One region of the Streptomyces sp. NPDC096040 genome, then DNA from elsewhere that is predicted to be linked to it. Evidence: riboswitches for the same ligand, from Rfam matches in the RefSeq annotation. Region 1 holds a riboswitch; the other holds the start of a gene.
The links. Region 1 has a riboswitch for glycine ahead of gcvT (glycine cleavage system aminomethyltransferase GcvT). Riboswitches for the same ligand answer to the same signal wherever they lie in the genome.

Region 1 (7,530 bases):
CCGTACCTCCGGACAGGACGTTCACACCGGCCTCGCGGGCGTCGGGCGCGGTCAGCCGCTCGGCGAGGATGCGCGCACCCTCCACCGTACGACGCTGGCGCTCCTTGAAGTCCGCCGAGGCGGCGACCTTGAAGGAGACCGCCTTCGCCGCGATCACATGCTCCAGGGGACCGCCCTGGAAGCCCGGGAAGACGGACGAGTTCAGCTTCTTCGCGAAGGCCTGGCGGGCCAGGATGATGCCGCCGCGGGGGCCGCCGAGCGTCTTGTGGGTGGTGGAGGTGACCACGTCGGCGTACGGCACGGGGTTCGCGTGCAGACCGGCGGCCACCAGGCCGGCGAAGTGGGCCATGTCGACCCACAGGTACGCCCCGACCTCGTCGGCGATCCGCCGGAACTCCGCGAAGTCCAGCTCGCGCGGGTACGCCGACCAGCCGGCGATGATCACCTTCGGCCGGTGCTCCTTGGCGAGCCGCTCCACCTCGGCCATGTCGACGAGACCGGAGTCGTCGACGTGGTAGGCCACGACGTCGAACTGCTTGCCGGAGAAGTTCAGGCGCATGCCGTGGGTGAGGTGGCCACCGTGGGCGAGGTCCAGACCCAGGATGGTGTCCCCGGGCTGGGCCAGCGCGAACAGGGCCGCCTGGTTGGCGGAGGCACCGGAGTGCGGCTGCACGTTGGCGTACTCGGCGCCGAACAGCTCCTTCACCCGGTCGATGGCGATCTGCTCGGTGACGTCGACGTGCTCGCAGCCGCCGTAGTAGCGGCGGCCCGGGTAACCCTCGGCGTACTTGTTGGTGAGTACCGAGCCCTGCGCCTCCATGACCGCGACCGGAGCGAAGTTCTCCGAGGCGATCATCTCCAGGGTGGACTGCTGGCGCTCCAGCTCGGCGTCGACCGCGGCCGCGACCTCCGGGTCGAGCTCGTGCAGGGGCGTGTTCAGAACGGACATCAGTTTCTACGACTCCTCAGCCGGTGTTTCTACGACTCCTCCGCCGGTGCGCTACGGCGCTCAGCCGGCGGTGAAGGCGGTGTACTCGTCGGCGGAGAGCAGGTCGGCCGGCTCGTCCGCGACGCGCACCTTGAACAGCCAGCCGCCCTCGAACGGGGCCGAGTTCACCAGGGACGGGTCGTCCACGACGTCCTCGTTGACCTCGGTGATCTCACCGGTGACCGGCGAGTACAGGTCGGAGACCGACTTGGTCGACTCCAGCTCGCCGCAGGACTCGCCCGCGGTCACCGTGTCGCCGACGGCCGGGAGCTGGACGAAGACGACGTCACCGAGCGCGTTGGCCGCGTGCTCCGTGATGCCGACCGTCGCCACGCCGTCCGCGGCGGCCGACAGCCACTCGTGCTCCTTGCTGTAACGCAGCTGCTGGGGGTTGCTCATGGCCTGAATTCTCCTGTACGCGGGGGAGTGCTGGGGAAAGAGGACTGCTGGAAAGGGACGTGAGCAGCGGAAATGTGCGCAGGGTCACGCGGGCGCCGCGCTCGGTGTCCGATTCTCGTCTAATTCTGAGTCTGACTCTGTGTCTACTTCTGGCGCTTGTAGAACGGCAGCGCCACGACCTCGTACGGTTCGTGGCTGCCCCGGATGTCCACGGCCACGCCCGCCGTGCCCGGCGCCGAGTGCGCCGCGTCGACGTACGCCATGGCGATGGGCCTGCCCAGGGTGGGGGAGGGGGCACCGGAGGTGACCTCGCCGATCACCTCGCCGCCGGCGACCACCGGGTACCCGGCGCGCGGCACCCGGCGGCCCTCGGCGATCAGGCCGACCAGCACCCGCGGCGGCCGGGCGGCGGCACGGTCGGCGGCCTCCCGGAGCGCCTCGCGCCCCACGAAGTCGCCCTCCTTCTCGAACTTCACCACCCGGCCGAGCCCGGCGTCGAAGGGGGTCAGCGAGGTGGTCAGCTCATGCCCGTAGAGCGGCATGCCGGCCTCCAGGCGCAGGGTGTCCCGGCAGGACAGCCCGCAGGGCACCAGGCCGACACCCTCACCCGCCTCGGTGAGTGCCTGCCACAGCCGCACCGCGTGTTCCGGCTTCACGAACAGCTCGAAGCCGTCCTCGCCGGTGTAGCCGGTGCGTGCGATCAGCGCCGGGACCCCGGCGACGGTGCCGGGCAGCCCCGCGTAGTACTTCAGGCCGTCCAGATCGGCGTCGGTCAGCGACTTCAGGATGCCCGGCGACTCGGGCCCCTGGACGGCGATCAGCGCGTACGCGTCCCGGTCGTCCCGCACCTCGGCGTCGAACCCGGCGGCACGCTCCGTCAGCGCGGCGAGGACCACCTGGGCGTTGGAGGCGTTGGCCACGACCATGTACTCGGTGTCGGCCAGCCGGTAGACGATCAGGTCGTCGAGGATGCCGCCGTCGGCCCGGCAGATCATGGTGTAGCGGGCGCGCCCGACGCCGACGGAGGCGATGTTGCCGACCAGCGCGTGGTTCAGCAGGGCGGCGGCCTGGGGGCCGGTCACGGTGATCTCGCCCATGTGGGAGAGGTCGAAGAGCCCGGCCCTGGTCCGCACGGCGACATGCTCGTCGCGCTCGGAGCCGTAGCGCAGGGGCATGTCCCAGCCGGCGAAGTCGGTCATGGTCGCGCCGAGCGCGCGATGCACGGCATCGAGCGCGGTACGGCGGAGTCCAGCGGAATCGGAACTGCTCATCGGTCGGTCGTCTCCCAAGGGTCCCAGGGCATGACAGGCGAGGTCTGTCCTCCCCATCTGTCATCGGAACCTGAGAGGTTCGCCCTGACCACACGAGTGGTCACGGCTTGCACCTTGGGTGGGGCCACTGACACAGCGGCCCGCTTTTCAGATGTGCCTCGCCCGCGCGGTAACGGGGCCTGAGAGATTCAAGGGAGGGACTTGCTCCTTCGGCGCCCCAGCGAAGACTGCTGGGGACTCTCCCGCGCGGATTCAAGCGGCCGGTATGCAGTTGGCGGGCACATCATTGCATGCCGGGCGGAGCTTTGTAACAGGGCTGTGGCGCGGAGCGGACGGAACCGCGAGACACCGTGCATTACCTTCTCTTTACGTTAAGTGGGGAGAACCTTTCCTGAACCCCCAGGGAGGACGATCACGGTGACAAGCACCACGGCATACGCGACGACGGGCATCACCCTGCCGGGACAGCCGACGGCCCCGGCCCGCGAGCGGTGTGACAAGCGCCCCGCACCGGTCGTCCGCGATCTGCGCGACCGAGCCGGACACAGCCCGCACGGCCTGCTCTTCGGCCCCCGTGACCTGGTCGTGGTCACCGGGCTGCCCGGCAGCGGCAAGTCCACCCTGATGCACCGCACCGTCCAGGGCATCCGGATCGACTCCCAGGACACCCGCGACCGCTGGGACGCCCGCCTGGCCCGCTTCCTGCCGTACACCCTCTACCGCCCGCTGGTCCGCCTCGCCCACTACGCCGGACTGCGCCGCGCGCTGCGCACCGGCGAGGGCGTGGTCGTGCACGACTGCGGCACCCAGGCCTGGGTGCGTGACTGGCTGGCCCGCGAGGCCCGCCGCCGCGACGGCACCCTGCACCTGCTGCTCCTGGACGTCACGCCGGGCACGGCACTGGACGGCCAGCGCGAGCGCGGCCGGGGCGTCTCCCGGTACGCCTTCCTGCGCCACCGCCACGCCGCCGCCCGCCTGGTGCGCGCGGTGGAGAAGGGCGGCCCGCCCCAGGGCGTCGGCTCGGCGGTGCTCCTGGACCGGGACGCGGCTGACGTGCTGTGCCGGATCGCCTTCGGGAAGGCGGAGAAGCTCGCGGGGTGAGGCTTTCCGGCAAGCGGAGCGCTCACGAGGTGAGGCTCTCCGGCAAGCGGAGCGCTCACGGGGTGAGGCTTTGTCCCCGCAGGGTGAGGCATTGTCACAGCCACCCGCTAGCCTTTTCAGCCTCAGCAGCAGTGGTTTCCAGCAGGCGGTAGGCAGATGGACTTCCCGGCGGACATTCCCGCGGACTTCCCGGCACAGGCACACCCCCACCCGCACGGCGGTTGGCCCGGCAACGAGCTGGAGGAGGTCCTGTCGGCCTCCCTCGGCGTCCCCGCGGCGGCGGGCCGGCTCATCGAGGTACTGAGCCGGAGCTTCCTGTGGGTCCCGCTGCCGGAGGGCGGCGGCCCGCACAGCGGCTCGCTGGACCTGCCCACCACGGAGATCCAGGGCCAGGTGTACGTCCCGGTCTTCAGCTCCGAGGAGCAGTTCCGACTGGTGGTCGGCTCCCATCTGTCGTTCACGATCGCCCCCGCCGTCGAGTTCGCCCGCGGTCTGCCCCCGCAGGTCGGCATCGCCGTGAACCCCGGGGGAGTGGTGGGCGTCCCGCTGCCGCCGGAGGCGGTCGCCGAGCTGTGCCGGTCCGGCCGTACCGAACTGGACGGCGCCGCCTCGGGCGGCCGGGTCCGCCTCTTCGAGCCGGACTGGCAGGACGACCCGATGGACTTCCTGGCCGCGGCGTCGGCGGAGTTCGCGGCGACCGGCGTGGTCGCCACGGCCCGCCGCTGCCTGGCCGTGGTCGAGACGGCAGACCCGGTGATGTTCGTGGGCGTAGAACTCTCCCAGTGGGAGGGGGACATAAGGGCGCTGCCCCTGGAGGCGCTGGGCAAGGCCCTCGGCAGGGTCCCGGTGAAGTGGCCGGTGAACCTGGTCCTGCTGGACGTGGCGGAGGATCCGGTGGGCCACTGGATGCGGGACAACGTCCGCCCCTTCTATCAATACGGTCACTGAAAGCGCCCCGTAAGGGGCGCGAGGAACTGCGCGACCAGCCACAACGAAACCCGCACTCGCGCACGACCAATCGGCCCCCACCCCCTGGGCGCTTAAGCTGTCACCACACGCGGGGCAACTCTTCGAAGGGGCGGTACGACAGGTGAGCGCGAGCCTCAGCGGCAGCGTCGAGCACATGCTGCGCCAGGTCACGCCCGGGCGCTACGACGCCTACGAGGCACTCCTCCGCGCCCTCGCCACGCCCTCCTCCGGCCAGATCTGGATGCTGCTCTGGCACGGCCAGGCCGGCTCCCCCGACGCCCAGTACGGGAACATGGAGGTCGACGGTCACGGCTACGCCCCCTGCGTGACCTCGGCCCAGGAACTGTCGGCGAGCGGCTGGAACCGCTCGTACGAAGTGGTCGATGGTGTCGACGTGGCCCGCACCCTCTATCCCGACCACTTCGGTCTCTGGCTCAACCCGCACGCCCCGGGCGGCGGCGTCGGCATCCCCTGGCTGGACCTGCGCCGCATCGCGACAGGCCTGGACCGCCAGCCGGCCGGGCCGCTCCGCCTGGCGGAACCCGCGATCGAGGTCCCGCAGTTCTACGCGCTGCTGTCGCAGAACGCCCACCGTACCCCTGCGGTCCGCTCCCTGCGGCGGGCCTGGGTGCAGCCGGCGCTCGGGGCGCCCTATCTCGCGATCGGGCTCGACGTGTACGACACGTCGCCGTCGGCCGTGGACTCGGTGCGGGCGATGATGCAGCAGTCGATCGGGGCGGTGCCGGACGGGCTGCCGGTGTCGACGGTCGCCATGACCGACGAGTACGACCCGGTGGTGATGTGGATGAGAGCGGCCGCACGGCCGTTCTACGACCGCGAGGCGCATGCGGCGCTGCCACCGGCGCCGGTCGCGGGGTACGGGTATCCGCCGACGCCCGGCGGCTACTGACAGCACTGTGCCCGCCTCTCGTCCGAGAGGCGGGCACAGTTGTCACCGGGTCACGGCTTGGTCGTGCACTGCGTCTTTCCGACGCACGTGGAGTAGAAGATCTTCGCGGTGACGGCGCGGAATACGCCGTAGTCCTTGTCGACGACGGTCTTGCAGTTCGCGCCGTAGTGCGCCTTCTCTATGTGGAACTTCTGGAATTCCACCTTCGGAGTTATGTAGCCGTAGCGCTTTCCGGGAACGCTGAGGTTGTGTTCCACGGAGATTCCCGTGGTGTTCGACTTGGATACCGTGTAGTTGGTATTTCCGTTGATTTCGGCCACGGCGACCTTGACGCTCAGGCCGCCACCGCTTGTCCAGCCGGACGTACGCGACTTGGTGATGCTGAGGGTGTACTTGAGCGTCGAGGTCTGCGAGCTCGAGTTGTAGGCGCCCACGGTGCCACCCGATGACTGGTAGTACCGGGGGCCCACCGAATCGACGTCCCAGAAATGCCCGGTGCCGCAGTTGTCCGGGTGCACTTCGGCGGCGGAGGCGGCCGTCGGTACCGCGAAGCTCGCACCGGCCAGAAGTGCGGCAGTGGCCACAGCGCGGCCGACCATTCCAATAGCGGTCATTTCCTTGTCCCCGTTTCCCGTTGGAGTGGCGGTTGTTTCGCCGACGGGGCATGAAGTTAGCGCTGTGGTGTGTGTGCTTCAAGCGAGAAATACGGAACCTGCTATTCAATCCTCAAGGGATCCTCAATTACTTAGTGAAACCATGGCGTTGCGCGCGCTAGGCACCCTAATTGTCCATTCTGCGAGAGGGGGTAAAATCCCCATAATCGGGCAAGTCGGGCGGCTGGCTGAATGCCGTGTGGCCTGCATCACTGTGGTGTGATCGCGGCATGGGCGGGCGATCGGCATCGGTGACTCTATGTGCGTAGATAGCGAGACTTTGTCGTATTTCGTAATGTGTTAATGAGTTATGTCCATGTCCGGCATGTGTTACCCGTCGTTCGGATAACGAAACTCCCAGCTCTCATCACGGTTACGCATCCATTCACCGTCAACTCTGGCAACCGGTCGCCACAGCGTTGAAGACTCGCGCTCCAAGGGGTGTTCACCCCTGCCCAGGAGAGAGTGATCATGCCGCTACCAGCGGCAAGTGCAACCCGGCTACAGCCGGTTGAGAGGGGTCCCTGCTCAGATGACGGCACCATTGCACGAGCCGACCGCGGAAGCGGCCCCGAGCGCGGCCGAAGAGGCGGCTGTCGCCGCTGGTGAGAAGGCCGTGCAGGGGCGCTCCCTGGGCCGGATCGCCTGGGAGCGTCTCAAGCGCGACAAACTCGCCCTCGCGGGCGGCATCGTCGTCCTCCTCCTCGTCGTGGTCGCCCTCCTCGCGCCAGTGATCACCCACCTGGTCGGCCAGGACCCGGATGCTTACAACGAGAGCCTCATCGACCCTCTGTTCGGCACCCCCAAGGGGTCGTTCGGCGGCGTCAGCGGCGACCACCTGCTGGGTGTTGAGCCCGTCAACGGCCGCGACATCTTCGCGCGGATCCTCTACGGCGCCCGCGTCTCGCTCCTGGTGGGCTTCCTGTCCGCCGTCGTCGCGGTCGTCCTGGGCACCGTGCTGGGCATCCTGGCGGGCTTCTTCGGCGGCTGGGTGGACTCGCTCATCAGTCGTGTGATGGACGGCCTGCTGGCCTTCCCGCAGCTGCTGTTCACGATCGCCCTGGTCTCCGTCATGCCGAACGAGATGCTGGGCCTGTCCGGGTCCAACGTGCGCGTCTTCGTGATGATCCTGGTCATCGGCTTCTTCGGCTGGCCCTACATCGGACGCGTGGTGCGCGGCCAGACGCTCTCCATGCGTGAGCGTGAGTACGTCGAGGCCGCGCGGTCGCTGGGCGCCGG
Region 2 (7,530 bases), on a different contig from region 1:
CCCCTCATCGCCCCCGGCATCGCGGCCGGCTCGGTCCTGGCCTGGGCCCGCGCGCTCGGCGAGTTCGGCGCGACGATCACTTTCGCGGGCAACTTCCCGGGCCGCACCCAGACCATGCCGCTCGCCGTCTACCTGGCCCTCCAGAACGACCCCGACGCGGCGATCGCCCTCAGCCTGGTGCTGCTGGCGGTGTCGATCGCGGTGCTGGCAGGCCTCCGCGACCGCTGGATGACACCCTCATGACCAAGCCCGAGCCCACACAACCACCCCACGCCCCAGCCGCAGCCGACGCCCGGCCCCCGCTGGGGCCACCCGCACCTGACACTGATGTCCGCACGGGTGGTGCGGGTGGTGATCACAACGCGGCCGAAGGCCGGGTACCCCCCACCCACCCGCGGACCACCGACGGCCTCGATGCCCACCTCGTCGTCACCCGCCCCGCCTTCCACCTCGACATCACCCTCACCGCCGCCCCCGGCGAGGTCGTCGCCCTCCTCGGCCCCAACGGCGCCGGCAAAACGACCGCCCTCCGCGCCCTCGCCGGCCTCACCCCCCTCACCGCCGGCCACCTCCACCTGGACGGCACGGAGTTGGACCGTACGCCCCCCGAATCCCGCCCGGTGGGCGTCGTCTTCCAGGACTACCTCCTCTTCCCTCACCTCACGGCCCTCGACAACGTCGCCTTCGGCCCCCGCTGCCAAGGCGCGACAAAGGCCGAGGCCCGCGCCCAGGCAGCCGCGTGGCTGGACCGCATGGGTCTCGCGGAGCACACCGGCGCCAAGCCCCGCCGCCTCTCCGGCGGCCAGGCCCAGCGCGTCGCACTGGCCCGAGCCCTGGCCACCCACCCCCGCCTGCTGCTCCTGGACGAACCCCTCGCCGCCCTCGACGCCCGCACCCGTCTGGACGTACGCTCCCAACTCCGCCGTCATCTGACCGATTTCGACGCCGTCGCGGTACTGGTCACCCACGACCCGCTGGACGCCATGGTGCTGGCCGACCGCCTGATCGTCATCGAGCAGGGCAGGATCGTCCAGGAGGGCACCCCCGCCGACATCGCCCGCCACCCGCGCACCGACTACATCGCGCACCTGGTCGGCCTCAACCTCTACCGCGGCCGGGCCGAGGGCCACCTGGTCAGGCTGGACACCGGCCCCGCCGTCGCCACCACGGAGGACCTCGCCGGTGACGTGTTCGTCGCGTTCCCGCCGAGCGCCGTCACCCTCTTCCGGGACCGCCCCACCGGCGCCAGCGCCCGCAACCTCTGGCACTGCGAGGTCGTCGGCCTGGAGATCCACGGCGACCAGATCCGCGCCGACCTGACCGGCGAACTCCCCCTCGCCGCCGACCTCACCACGGTCGCCGCCGCTGAACTGGACCTGCACCCCGGCGCCACGGTCTGGGCGACGGTGAAGGCGGCACAGACCCACGCGTACCCGGCGTAGAACCGCACAGAACCACACACGAGAGGCCCCGCCGAAGCGGGGCCTCTGCCGTACCCGTACCGCGGATCAGTCCTCGTACGCGTCCAGCGGCGGGCAGGAGCACACCAGGTTCCGGTCACCGAAGGCCTGGTCGATCCGGCGCACCGGCGGCCAGTACTTGTCGGCGGCGGACACCCCGGCCGGGAAGACGGCCTCTTCACGGGTGTACGCGTGCTCCCACTCCCCACCGAGCGCGGCGGCCGTGTGCGGGGCACCGCGCAGCGGGTTGTCGTCGGCGGGCCACTCCCCCGCCCCGACCTTGTCGATCTCCGCCCGGATGGCGATCATCGCCTCGCAGAAACGGTCCAGCTCACCGAGGTCCTCGGACTCGGTCGGCTCGATCATCAGCGTCCCGGCCACCGGGAAGGACATCGTCGGCGCGTGGAACCCGTAGTCGATGAGCCGCTTGGCGACATCGTCGACGCTCACCCCGGTCGCCTTGGTCAGCGGCCGCAGATCGATGATGCACTCGTGCGCGACCAGCCCGCCGGGCCCGGTGTAGAGCACGGGATAGTGCGGCTCCAGCCGCTTGGCGATGTAGTTGGCGCTGAGCACGGCCACCTGCGTGGCGCGCTTCAGCCCCTCGCCGCCCATGAGCCGGACGTACGCCCACGAGATCGGCAGGATCCCCGCGGAGCCCCACGGCGCGGCCGAGATCGGTCCGACACCGGTCTGCGGCCCGGCGGCCGGCTGGAGCGGGTGGTTCGGCAGGTACGGCGCCAGGTGGGCCCGTACGGCCACCGGACCGACGCCCGGCCCACCGCCGCCGTGCGGGATGCAGAAGGTCTTGTGCAGGTTGAGGTGGGAGACGTCGCCGCCGAAGTGCCCCGGCTTGGCGACCCCGACCAGGGCGTTGAGGTTGGCCCCGTCGACGTACACCTGGCCGCCGGCCTCGTGCACCTGACCGCAGATGTCCGCGACATGCTCCTCGAACACGCCGTGCGTGGACGGGTATGTGATCATCAGCACGGCGAGCTGGTCGCGGTGCTGCTCGATCTTCGCCCGCAGGTCCTCGACATCGATCTCGCCGTCCTCGGCGGTCTTCACGACGACGACCTTCATCCCGGCCATGACGGCGCTGGCGGCGTTGGTGCCGTGCGCGGAGGAAGGGATCAGGCAGACGGTCCGCTGCGCGTCGCCGTTGGCACGGTGGTAGGCGCGTACGGCGAGCAGCCCGGCCAGCTCACCCTGTGACCCGGCATTGGGCTGGAGCGACACCTTGTCGTAGCCGGTGACCTCGGCGAGCCGCTCCTCCAGCTCACGGATGAGCGTCAGATAGCCCTGCGCCTGCTCGGCGGGCGCGAAGGGGTGCAGCTGGCCGAACTCGGGCCAGGTGACCGGCTCCATCTCGGTCGTCGCGTTGAGCTTCATGGTGCAGGAGCCCAGCGGGATCATGCCCCGGTCCAGCGCGTAGTCCCGGTCGGCGAGCCAGCGCAGGTAGCGCAGCATGGCGGTCTCGGAACGGTGCTCGTGGAAGACGGGGTGGCCCAGGTAGCCGTCGCCGCGCAGCAGCGCCTCGGGCAGCGTGTCCTCGGCGACCACGTCCAGCGTCTCGACGTCGCCCTCGACGCCGAACGCCGTCCATACGGCGCCCAGCTGGGCCCGCGTGGTGGTCTCGTCGCAGGCCATGGAGACGTGGTCCGCGTCCACGAGCCGCAGGTTGACACCGCTCTGCCGGGCGGCGGCGACGACCTCGGCGGCCTTGCCGGGCACGCGCGCGGTGAGGGTGTCGAAGTAGGCGCCGTGCACGACCTCGACCCCGCCGGCCCTGAGCCCCGCGGCCAGGATCGTGGCGTAGCGGTGGGTTCGCCGGGCGATGGCCCGCAGCCCCTCGGGCCCGTGGTAGACGGCGTACATGCCGGCCATCACGGCGAGCAGCACCTGCGCGGTGCAGATGTTGCTGGTGGCCTTCTCACGGCGGATGTGCTGTTCGCGCGTCTGCAGCGCGAGCCGGTAGGCCTTGTGCCCGTCGGCGTCCACGGACACGCCCACGAGCCGCCCGGGCAGGCTGCGCGCGAACTTCTCCCGCACCGCCATGTAGCCCGCGTGCGGCCCGCCGAAGCCCATCGGCACACCGAACCGCTGGGTCGTACCGACGGCGATGTCGGCGCCCAGCTCACCCGGCGAGGTCAGCAGCGTCAGCGCCAGCAGATCGGCGGCGACGGTGACGAGCGCGCCCAGCCCGTGCGCCTGCTCGACGAGCGGCTTGATGTCGCGTACGGCACCGGAAGCACCGGGGTACTGGACGAGCACCCCGTTGATCTCACGCGAGGCGAGGTCCGCCGGAATCCCGTCGCTCAGGTCCGCGACGACGACCTCGACCCCCGTCGGTTCGGCCCGCGTCCGGATCACGGCCACGGTCTGCGGCAGCGCGTCCGCGTCGATGACGAAGACGCCCTTCTTGTTCTTGCCCATGCGCAGCGACAGAGCCATGGCCTCGGCGGCGGCCGTGCCCTCGTCGAGCAGCGAGGCACCGGAGGTGGGCAGTCCGGTGAGGTCGGCGACCATGGTCTGGAAGTTCAGCAGCGCTTCCAGCCGGCCCTGGGAGATCTCCGGCTGATACGGGGTGTAAGCCGTGTACCAGGCGGGGTTCTCCATCACGTTGCGCAGGATGACGGGCGGCGTGAAGGTGCCGTAGTAGCCGAGCCCGATCATCGAGTCGAGCACCTGGTTCCGGTCCGCCAGCGACCGCAGTTCGGCCAGCACCTCGGCCTCGGTGCGCGCACCCGGCAGTTCCAGGGTGTCGGCGTTCTTGATCACGTCCGGCACCGCGGCGGCGGTCAGCTCGTCGAGCGAGCCGTACCCGACCTGGGCGAGCATCTTGGCCCGGGCCTCGTGATCGGGCCCGATATGGCGCTGCTCGAACGGGATTCCCTGTTCAAGCTCGGAAAGCGGAACACGCTGGGCGGTCATTGCGGAGGCCTCCTGGTCTGACGCGACCTTCGAGGGGTACCCAGGCGCGGGCACCCCGACGGCCTCCCCCTCTGTCATCTCAACCTGAGAGCTTCGCCGGACGCCCAGGGGATCCGGCTTTCACCGTCGGTGAGAGCGGACGCCGTCGACGCCCGCCCTGCTTTCCAGAGTGACCTCGTCCGTGCGGTACGTGAGCCTGAGAGATTCCGGGGAGGATTTGCTCCTTCGGCGCCTCCGGTCTGCCCGGAGGACTCTCCCGCACGGGGTCAGCAGCCGCTTGCCAGCCTACCAGCGAGGGCAACGCACGGGCCTTCGAGTGGCCGCCTCCTTCAATGTGCTCTTTCGTAGTGCTTACGGATGAGTTGCGACCAAGTGGAGGGCCCGTGCAGACCGACATCGATCCGCGCAACCTGATCGGCCGCAAGGCGTTCGACCGCAACGGCACGAAGATCGGCACGATCGACGAGGTCTACCTCGACGACGCGACCGGTGTGCCGGAGTGGGCGGCCATACGCACCGGCCTGTTCTCCCGGGACGCCTTCGTGCCCCTGGAGCCCAGCGAGCTGGTCGAGGGCACCCTCCAGGTCCCCTTCGACCGCGCCCTGATCAAAGATGCCCCCGACTTCGGCGTGGGCCGCCACCTGTCCCCGGAGCAGGAACTTCAGCTCTACCACCACTACGGCCTGGACATGACCGCCCCGCCCCCAGACCACCCGGACCACGACTTCGGCAAACTGGCGGGAACCGAGGACGCGGGCGCGTAGACCGGCGGGCGCGCCTCTCCAGCCGCGGGCAGTCGTGCCGCTGGGGCTGCACGGGTGGGCGCGGGCGGCATCCTGCGAGCGCCGGTGCGCGACCCCACCCCCGGGTCACGCACCAACCCCGTCCACTGGAATCCCCGGCACCAACGGCAACGGATCCACCGGCTCCAGCTCAGGATCCTCCACCCGGAACGTCCGCACCCGCCCCGGCTCCACCGACCCCGGCGTCTCGAACCGAACCGTCACCCTCCCCAGCCCACTCCCCTGCACCCACCCGTGTCCGTACTCGGCATGCCGGACGTCGTGCCCCGAAGGCCATCTCCGCTCTACGACCACCTCCTGCTCGGCGACCGGCTCGGCCGCGTCCTCCTCCGCCAGGACCTCCGCCGCCTCCCCCGCCGCCTGCGCGAACAGATCCTCCTGTGTGTAGTCGGCCAGCCCCGTCACCCCCACCCCCAGCAACCGCACACCCCCCGTCGTGTCCACCGAGTCCAGCAGCCGCGCGGCCGCCTCCCGCACCACCGCCGGATCGTCGGTCGGCCCCCTGAGCGTCTCCGACCGGGTGAGCGTCGAGAAGTCGTACCGCCGTACCTTCAGCACGATGGTCCGCCCCGACAGCCCGGCCCCCCGGAGCCTGCGCACACACCGGTCGGCCAGCCGCTGCACCTCCATCCCCACCCGCAGCCGGTCATGGATGTCCACGTCGTACGTGTCCTCGACGGATACCGACTTGGCCTCCCGCTCGGCGACCACCGGCCGTTCGTCGTGCGCCAGTGCCATCGCGTGCAGCGCATGCCCATGGGCCTTGCCCAGCAGCCGTACCAGCTCGTCCTCCCCCGCCTCGGCGATCTCGTCGACCGTGGTGATCCCGGCCCGCCGCAGATGGTCCCCCGTCGCCGGCCCCACGCCCGGCAGGGTCCGCACCGACATCGGCCCGAGCATCGCCCGCTCCGTGCCCGGCTCGATCAGCACCAGCCCGTCCGGCTTGGCCTGCTCGGAGGCGATCTTCGCGAGCATCTTGGAGGCGGCGAGCCCGACCGACCCGGAGAGCCCCGTGGCCGCCCGTATGTCCGCGCGCAGCTTCTCCCCCACCAGCCGCGCCGACACCGCGTCCCAGGCCACCTCACCCGCCTCCAGGTCGACGAACGCCTCGTCCAGGCTCAGCGGCTCCACCAGCGGCGACAGCTCGTGCAGCAGCGCCATCACCTGCTCGCTGATCGACCGGTACAACCCGAAGCGCGGCACGAGATACGCGGCGTTCGGCGCCAGCCTGCGCGCCTGTGCCATCGGCATCGCGGAGTGCACCCCGAACACCCGTGCCTCGTACGAGGCGGTGGCCACCACCCCGCGCGGTCCGAGCCCACCCACGACCACGGCCTTCCCGCGCAGGCTCGGCTTGGATGCCTGTTCCACCGAGGCGTAGAAGGCATCCATGTCGAGATGCAGGATCGTGGGCGCGTTTCTCACATCTCCGATGCTGCACCACGCCACTGACAATGCCTCGGCATGGTTCCGTGCCGGGGCACCACAAAAGGCTCAAGGGGCTGAAGGGGTGCGGTCCGGGGCGTCAGACCGCCCGGTTGCGACGCCGCGCCAGCTCGTCGGCGGGGTTGGGCCCGACCAGGGTCTCGCCGGTGTCGACACGCTCGCCGTGCAGCTGGGAGAGCGCGCTCTCCACGTCCCGCCAGACCACGCCGACCGCGATCCCGAAGATGCCCTGGCCGCCCTGGAGCAGGGCGTGGACCTCGTCGGGCGAGGTGCACTCGTAGACCGTGGCGCCGTCGCTCATGAGGGTCATGCGCTCCAGGTCGCAGAAACCGCGTTCTCTGAGATGTTGCACGGCGGTGCGGATGTTCTGAAGGGACACCCCGGTGTCCAGGAACCGCTTGACGATCTTCAGAACGACGACGTCCCGGAAGCTGTACAGGCGCTGGGTGCCCGACCCGTAGGCGGGCCGCACGCTGGGCTCGACCAGGCCGGTGCGGGCCCAGTAGTCGAGTTGCCGGTAGGTGATGCCGGCCGCCGCACAGGCCGTGGGCCCCCGGTAGCCGATCTCCTCGGTCGTCATGGACGCCGCCCCTCCGCCGCTCGGCACTGCCGTCGGCCGCTGCGGAGCGTGACCGGCAGTGCTGCCGTGAAGCGAGTACGGACCGCTCTCCCCGAGACGGCGTCCCGGGGCACCCCCAGCCGTACCGTCGCCGCTGCTTCTCACGCCGACCTCCGTCCTTGACCTGCCTTCTCGACGGTAGGCAGTCACCAGGGGTGCGTCAACGATCGCCACACTCGGCACGCCGAGTGATAATCACCCCAAGAGTGGTTTCCCGTGCCCCACCGCGGGGAAAGGCTAGCCGAATGCTCTGGCGGTAAAGCGTAGG

Region 2: another riboswitch for glycine. It lies ahead of gcvP (aminomethyl-transferring glycine dehydrogenase); the one in region 1 lies ahead of gcvT (glycine cleavage system aminomethyltransferase GcvT).

Annotation. Positions count from the first base shown of each region.
Region 1 is NZ_JBEOTA010000003.1:39,991-47,520, forward strand. It holds gene glyA (serine hydroxymethyltransferase) at 1-949, opposite strand, end outside; gene gcvH (glycine cleavage system protein GcvH) at 1,010-1,387, opposite strand; gene gcvT (glycine cleavage system aminomethyltransferase GcvT) at 1,531-2,658, opposite strand; glycine riboswitch at 2,706-2,815, opposite strand; glycine riboswitch at 2,816-2,913, opposite strand; gene ABTY98_RS03840 (AAA family ATPase) at 3,070-3,759, shown strand; gene ABTY98_RS03845 (enhanced serine sensitivity protein SseB) at 3,916-4,707, shown strand; gene ABTY98_RS03850 (enhanced serine sensitivity protein SseB C-terminal domain-containing protein) at 4,883-5,638, shown strand; gene ABTY98_RS03855 (hypothetical protein) at 5,689-6,252, opposite strand; gene ABTY98_RS03860 (ABC transporter permease) at 6,824-7,530, shown strand, end outside.
Region 2 is NZ_JBEOTA010000068.1:8,090-15,619, reverse strand. It holds gene modB (molybdate ABC transporter permease subunit) at 1-243, shown strand, start outside; gene ABTY98_RS41380 (ABC transporter ATP-binding protein) at 240-1,442, shown strand; gene gcvP (aminomethyl-transferring glycine dehydrogenase) at 1,509-4,394, opposite strand; glycine riboswitch at 4,569-4,663, opposite strand; gene ABTY98_RS41370 (PRC-barrel domain-containing protein) at 4,778-5,158, shown strand; partial or broken gene ABTY98_RS41365 (DNA polymerase IV) at 5,071-6,622, opposite strand; gene ABTY98_RS41360 (MerR family transcriptional regulator) at 6,723-7,367, opposite strand.